DNA from 3 places in the Streptomyces sp. NPDC002853 genome. Region 1 is predicted to be linked to each of the others. Evidence: riboswitches for the same ligand, from Rfam matches in the RefSeq annotation. Region 1 holds a riboswitch; each other region holds the start of a gene.
The links. Region 1 has a riboswitch for cyclic di-AMP ahead of ACWD02_RS17745 (M23 family metallopeptidase). Riboswitches for the same ligand answer to the same signal wherever they lie in the genome.
Positions count from the first base shown of each region.

Region 1 (2,258 bases):
GTATCGCTCGAAGTCCCGGTCTCCCGCCTCCCGAAGGCGCTCGGTCTGCTCTCCGACGCCCTGCGCGCCCCCGCCTTCGCGGACAGCGAGATCGAGCGCCTCGTGCGCAACCGCCTTGACGAGATCCCGCACGAGGCCGCCAACCCGGGGCGTCGCGCCGCCAAGGAGCTCTCCCGGCAGCTCTTCCCGGCGACCTCGCGCATGTCGCGCCCCCGTCAGGGCACCGAGGAGACGGTGACGCCCATCGACTCGGCGGCGGTGCGCGCCTTCTACGAGAAGCACGTGCGTCCCGCCACGGCGACCGTCGTCGTCGTGGGCGACCTGACCGGTGTCGATCTGGACGCCGTGCTCGCCGACACCATCGGGGCCTGGACGGGCGGCACCGCCGAGCCGCGTCCGGTGCCCCCGGTGACCGCGGACGACACCGGGCGTGTCGTCATCGTGGACCGCCCCGGAGCCGTCCAGACGCAGCTGCTCATCGGCCGCGTGGGACCGGACCGCCACGACCGCGTGTGGCCCGCGCAGGTGCTCGGCACGTACTGCCTCGGAGGCACCCTCACCTCGCGCCTCGACCGCGTCCTGCGCGAGGAGAAGGGATACACCTACGGCGTACGGTCGTTCGCCCAGGTCCTGCGTTCCGCACCGGACGGCACCGGCGCCGCGATGCTCGCCATCAGCGGCTCCGTGGACACCGAGTCCACGGGCCCGGCGCTCGACGACCTGTGGAAGGTCCTGCGCACCCTCGCGGCCGACGGCCTCACGGACGCCGAGCGCGATGTCGCCGTGCAGAACCTGGTGGGCGTGGCCCCGCTCAAGTACGAGATGGCGGCGTCCGTCGCGGCCACCCTCGCCGACCAGGTCGAGCAGCACCTGCCGGACGACTTCCAGGCCCAGCTGTACCGCCAGTTGGCCGCGACCGGCACCGTGGAGGCCACTGCCGCCGTCGTGAGCGCCTTCCCGGTGGACCGGCTGGTGACGGTGCTGGTCGGTGACGCCGCGCAGATCGAGGAGCCCGTCAGGGCGCTCGGCATCGGTGAAGTGAGTGTGGTCACGGGCTGAGTGGCAGTCAGGACATATCGGGACCCCAGTGGCTGAGATTTACCACTGGGGTCCTCTTATGTCCGAATTGATATGGAGGTTACGTGTCTGACCTGTGGCGTGCGCTACAAAAGCTCTGATCCGTTTGTCGTTTGAAAGATGGCCCGCTTAGCGTCATCCCGGCTGTTCGTCATGCAGTACGCCGCACCCGCGGCACCGGACAGTCATCGCCGAGTCCCCGTACGGCGCGAGCCAGGGGAGCCGGGGACCCACATGTCCCCTTGGGGTGAATCGGGAACCTTGCCGTCAGGTGAGGGACTCGTAGGAGACCTTCCTGCTCCGAACCCGTCAGCTAACCCGGTAGGCGAGAAGGAAGGAAAGGATCAGCCGCTTCATGGCGTTCACCCGTGCCACCGGGAAGCACCGTCGCCCGAGCCGCCTCACGCGTACGACCGCGAACGTGGCGGGCGTCGCCGCCCTCACCACCACCGGTGTCATCGGAGGCCTGGCCGCTCCGGCGCTCGCCGCCGACGACGCGGCGGCTCTTGAGCACACCGGCCTGACCCAGGCCATCTCCGTGGGCGACTCGCTCGCCGAGAGCATCGACGCGCAGGCCGCTGCCCAGCAGCAGGCCGCCGACGACGCCGCAGCCGCCAAGAAGGCCGAAGAGGCCGCCAAGAAGAAGGCCGAAGAGGCGAAGCGCAAGGCCGAGGCCGAGGCGAAGGCCAAGGCCAAGAAGGAGCGCGAGGCCAAGGAGCGTGCCGCTCGCGAGGCCGAGCGCAAGCGCCTCAACAGCTACGTCTCCCCGATCTCCGGCTCGTACGTCTCCACGGGCTATCAGACCGGCGGCGCCATGTGGTCCTCCGGCAGCCACACCGGCGTGGACTTCCACGCGGCCTCCGGTACGTCGGTCCACGCGGTCGGCTCCGGCACCGTCGTCGAGGCCGGCTGGGGCGGCGCCTACGGCAACAACGTGGTCATCAAGATGAACGACGGCACGTACACCCAGTACGGCCACATGTCGTCCCTCGGCGTCACGGTCGGCCAGGCGGTCACTCCGGGCCAGCAGATAGGCCTCTCCGGCTCCACCGGCAACTCCAGCGGCCCGCACCTGCACTTCGAGGCCCGCACCGGCGCGGACTACGGCACGGACATCGACCCCGTCTCGTACCTCCGCTCGCACGGCGTCAACGTCTGATCCCAGCGGTCGAACGCGGACG
Region 1 covers NZ_JBSFUS010000006.1:119,436-121,693, forward strand. The annotation lists gene ACWD02_RS17740 (M16 family metallopeptidase) at 1-1,059, shown strand, start outside; cyclic di-AMP (ydaO/yuaA leader) riboswitch at 1,257-1,420, shown strand; gene ACWD02_RS17745 (M23 family metallopeptidase) at 1,433-2,236, shown strand.

Region 2 (2,258 bases), on a different contig from region 1:
GGAACGCGCGGAACATGTGGACCGTCGTCATGATCAGGTCGTCGAAGTCGAGGGCGTTCGCCTCGCGCAGCCGCGACTGGTACATCGCGTACGCCTGGGCGAGCGTCTTCTCGAAGCCGTCGGCGGCCTGTCCTGCGAAGGTCTCCTCGTCGATCAGCTCGTTCTTCAGGTTCGAGATCTTGGCGCTGAAGGACTTCGGCGGGAACTTCTTCGGGTCGATGTCCAGGTCACGGCAGACCAGCGCCATCAGCCGCTTGGAGTCGGCGGCGTCGTAGATCGAGAAGGAGGAGGTGAAGCCGAGCTTCTTGGACTCGCGGCGCAGGATGCGGACGCACGCACTGTGGAACGTCGACACCCACATCGCGTTGGCCCGCGGCCCGACGAGCTGCTCGACGCGCTCCTTCATCTCGCCCGCGGCCTTGTTCGTGAACGTGATCGCCAGGATCTGCCCCGGGTGCACGTGGCGCTCGGCCAGGAGATACGCGATGCGGTGCGTGAGGACCCGGGTCTTGCCGGAGCCCGCGCCCGCGACGATGAGCAGCGGGGAGTCCGCGTGCACGACGGCCGCGCGCTGGTTCTCGTTCAGGCCGTCGAGCAGGGCCGCCGGGTCGATCACGGGGCGCGGGGCGCCGCCGCGGTAGTGCGCGTCCCGGGGCGTGGGCGCGTCGAACTTCCCGTCGAACAGATCATCCGGAACGGATTCCGGGGCACTGTCCTCGGGCGGCGGCGGGGGCTCCTCATCGGAAGCCCGTGAGGGCTTGAGGTCCGCCAGGAAGCTGTCATCAAAGAGGCTGCTCATCGCCTCCCGAGTCTAGGCGGCCCCACTGACAACCCGCCCCGGGTTCCGGCCAGGTCCACCCGCACACGCCCGGCCCGCATACACCCCGCCCGCGGACCGTCACGTTCCGCGACGACCCTGCGTGTCCGCGTCAAGAGCTTCGTAAAGTAACGAAAACGTATCGGGCATATCGAACATCAACCTTCACACGGACCACACGAGTTGGCTACCGTGCTCCGCGGGCTGCTCGTACTCCCACCGGCGAACCCCGCCGGGAACGGGTGGCCTCCGCCGAGTTCGATCTCCTCGGAGCCGGGGACCCACCAAGAACTTGGGGTGAATCGATCCCGTACGCAGTACGGGACCGTAGGGCAACCTTCCGGAACCACCCGCCCGAACCCGACAGCTAACCCGGTAGGCGGTCTACGGAAGGAGTCGCCTCCCTTGGCGTCGCACCGCAAGCCGCGGGCCCGCATCGCCGGCCTACGCACCGCTCCGGCCCTCGGCATCACGACGGCAGCCCTCACCTCCGTGGCTCTCCTGTCACAGAGCGCGCAAGCGGCACCGTCAGCGCCCCAGAAGCCCAGCCTCGAAGAGGTGCAGAAGAAGGTCGACGACCTCTACCACCAGGCGGGCGTGGCCACCCAGAAGTACAACTCGGTCAAGGAGCGCACCGACAAGCAGCGCAAGAAGGTCGACACCCTTCTCGACGATGTGGCCAAGCGCACCGACAAGCTGAACGAGGCGCGGCAGCGGCTGGGCACGTTCGCCGCGGCCCAGTACCGCACCGGCGGCGCCTCCGAGACCGCCACGATGATGCTCGCCGACGACCCGCAGGGGTTCTTCGACCAGAACCACCTGTCGGACCGGCTGACCGCGCGCCAGAAGAAGGCGGTCGACGACTACCAGACGCAGCAGGCCTCGGCGACGAAGCAACGCACGAAGGCCGCCAAGAGCCTGGAGACGCTGAGCGACTCGCGGGACGATCTGCGGACGAGCAAGCAGACCGTCCAGAAGAAGCTGGGCGCAGCGCGCACGATGCTCTCGGAGCTGACCGCCGAGGAGAAGGCGCGGCTCGCGGCGATCGAGAAGAAGAAGGAAGAAGCGGCCAAGCGCAAGGCTGCCGAGCTGGCGCGCAAGCAGGAGGCCGAGGCGGAGGCCAAGCGCAAGGCCGCGGAAGAGGCCGCGGCCAAGGAGCGCGAGAAGGAGAAGGAGACCCCGGATTCGGGCACGGGCTCGGGCTCGGGTTCCGGCACAGGCTCCGGCACCGGCTCCGGCGACACGGACAGTGGCTACGCGACGAAGGCCGCGAAGGTGATCAACTTCGCCGAGGCGCAGATCGGCAAGCCGTATGTGTGGGGCGCGACCGGCCCCGACTCCTACGACTGCTCCGGGCTCACCCAGGACGCGTGGAAGGCCGCGGGGATCTCCCTGCCGCGTACGACGTGGGACCAGGTGAAGGTCGGCACGACCGTGAAGA
Region 2 covers NZ_JBSFUS010000021.1:66,347-68,604, reverse strand. The annotation lists gene pcrA (DNA helicase PcrA) at 1-799, opposite strand, end outside; cyclic di-AMP (ydaO/yuaA leader) riboswitch at 1,058-1,214, shown strand; gene ACWD02_RS40285 (NlpC/P60 family protein) at 1,223-2,258, shown strand, end outside.
Region 2: linked by a shared signal. The riboswitch ahead of ACWD02_RS40285 (NlpC/P60 family protein) and the one ahead of ACWD02_RS17745 (M23 family metallopeptidase) in region 1 are both predicted to bind cyclic di-AMP.

Region 3 (2,258 bases), on a different contig from region 1:
CGGCTTCGGCGGACGGCGCGGCCGCGGCCGGCGATGAGACCGCGACGGGCGTCACGACCGCGGTACACGCGATGACAAGGCCGATGATCACCGCACGGAGACCGTTCATGAGACCCCCCAGAACGCGAAGGTCGCTCACCTTATGGGCATGCACCCGTCCGTGAATAGACGGGTGCATGCCAATTTGAGTCCCGGGAGGTTCCGGCAGTCCTGAGCCCCGGCACGCACTGCGTGCCGGGGCTCAGGACTGCCGAGACCGGGGTTCCCCTAGTAGGGGCCGTTCACGTTGTCGATCGAGCCGTACCGGTCGGCCGCGTAGTTGCAGGCGGCGGTGATGTTGGCGACCGGGTCGTAGCTGTCCAGCGAGGTGCCGGCCACGTGGTAGGCGTCGAAGGTCGGGGCGATGACCTGCAGGAGTCCCTTGGACGGGGTGCCCGCGGCGGCGTTGACGTCCCAGTTGTTGATGGCCAGCGGGTTGCCGGAGGACTCGCGCATGACGTTGCGGTGGATGCCCTCGTAGGTGCCGGGGATGCCGTGCTGGGCCATGACGTCCAGCGACTCCTTGATCCAGCCGTCGAGGTTGTTGGCGTACGTCTTCTTCGCCGGGGCGACGGCGGGCTTGGCGGCGTTCGTGCGCTCGGAGCGGTCCGCCCGCTCGTCGGACGCCTTGGAGGCGGCCGCGTCGTCCGCCGGAGCCTTCTGTCCGACGGTGATCTTGAGGCCGGGGTGGATCAGCTTCGGGTCCCCGCCCAGAACGGTGCGGTTGTCCTCGTACAGCTTCTTCCAGCCGCCGCTGACCGAGTGCTCTCGGGCGATCTTGGCGAGAGAGTCGCCCGCGGCGACGACGTAGGTCTTGGGGGCGGCGGGCTTGGCGGCCGCGGCGGGCTGCGCCGCGCTCGCGGCGGTCGCGCCGATCACCGGGAGGACGAGCACGGCGCCGCCCGTACCCGCCGCGGCGATGCCCCGGCTGAGCGAGCTGGACTTGGGACGGCGGTGCTTACCCTTTGCAGGCATGACGAATTCCTCTCCGTCGCCTACGAGGTGAGCTGTCGGGTTCGGACGGGAGATGTCCGGTCGCACTGTGAATGCGACTTCACCCCGAGCCGTTCCGGAATCCGGATCGGCGGCCTACCTGGTTCCCCCGCTCCTGCCGTGCGTAAGTGATTGGTTACTGGAAGGGTTTCCGGACAGCGGCAGGATTCGGCGTTCCATCCGGATTGACGGTGACGTTAGGCGAGAAAGCCCGGACAGAACAAGGGCGGAATTCGCTCGGAGAATGCGCGAGGCCCATTCTCCGAGTCCGCAGAGCACGGCCCCATTGATCAAATAGCCTCAACTTTGTTTGCGGGAAACGAAAACGCGCTGGGCGGCCCTTGAGGACCTGATCTTCGGGTGTGACACATTCCACTGCGCCGCGATGCCAAGTGGGTGTACAAGTGGCCTTATTCGCAAAACCGGACATAATGCGATGCCCATTTTTCATGTCAAAACGGGCATCCCTTATAGGGGGACCCGGTGGTGACTCCTGGTGTCGGCGTCTGATAAAGGCTCTCAATTCGTGGACACAAAGCGGGGCGGGGGTGGGATATTGGGCGGCGATTCCCACAACGGCCGTGCTCTGGCTGCCCAGTTGGCGAGCGTGGCGCGGTCGACCAGGTGTATGCGCGGCTACCGGATCGTCCCGTTGGCGCCCTACAGGTCGGGCGTGCCCCCGTTGTCGCCCGTGCCGCCTGACTGCCGGGCATCCGTGCGGCGTCAGATTCCGGGTAATTCCGCGGTGTTGACTCCGGGTTATCGCATATTGCCCGTCAGACGGCGCTGAGCGGATGGGCCGCCGTGGCCGAACGCGGGGGCCAGGCGCGTGGGGCGAGAATGCCGAGTACGTACGCCCGGGCCACCAGAGCGGGCCGGGTGGTGGCGTTCAGGAGTTGCCGCAGGCGGCTCAGGTGGTAGTCGACCGTCTGCCGGGACAGCCGCAGCGAGGTGGCGATGTCACTGTTGCTGCTGCCCTCCGCCAGGAGGGAGAGGATGCGGATCTGCGCGGCGGTGAGCGAGGGATGGGCCTCGTGGGCGAGGCTCTGATGCGTGACCACGGCCCAGACGTGCCGGGCGCGGGCGGCGGAATGGCCGACCGTCGTCAGGTGCAGCTGCGCGCGGCGTTGTTGCCCCCGGAAGTCGACGAGCACGGCGGACGTCTCCACCCGTCTCGTGCGGCGGGCTATCAGACCGTTCCATCTGCGGTGCAGCCGATCGAGGTC
Region 3 covers NZ_JBSFUS010000014.1:300,166-302,423, reverse strand. The annotation lists gene ACWD02_RS35100 (hypothetical protein) at 1-109, opposite strand, end outside; gene ACWD02_RS35095 (transglycosylase SLT domain-containing protein) at 268-1,014, opposite strand; cyclic di-AMP (ydaO/yuaA leader) riboswitch at 1,017-1,173, opposite strand; gene ACWD02_RS35090 (PAS domain S-box protein) at 1,809-2,258, opposite strand, start outside.
Region 3: linked by a shared signal. The riboswitch ahead of ACWD02_RS35095 (transglycosylase SLT domain-containing protein) and the one ahead of ACWD02_RS17745 (M23 family metallopeptidase) in region 1 are both predicted to bind cyclic di-AMP.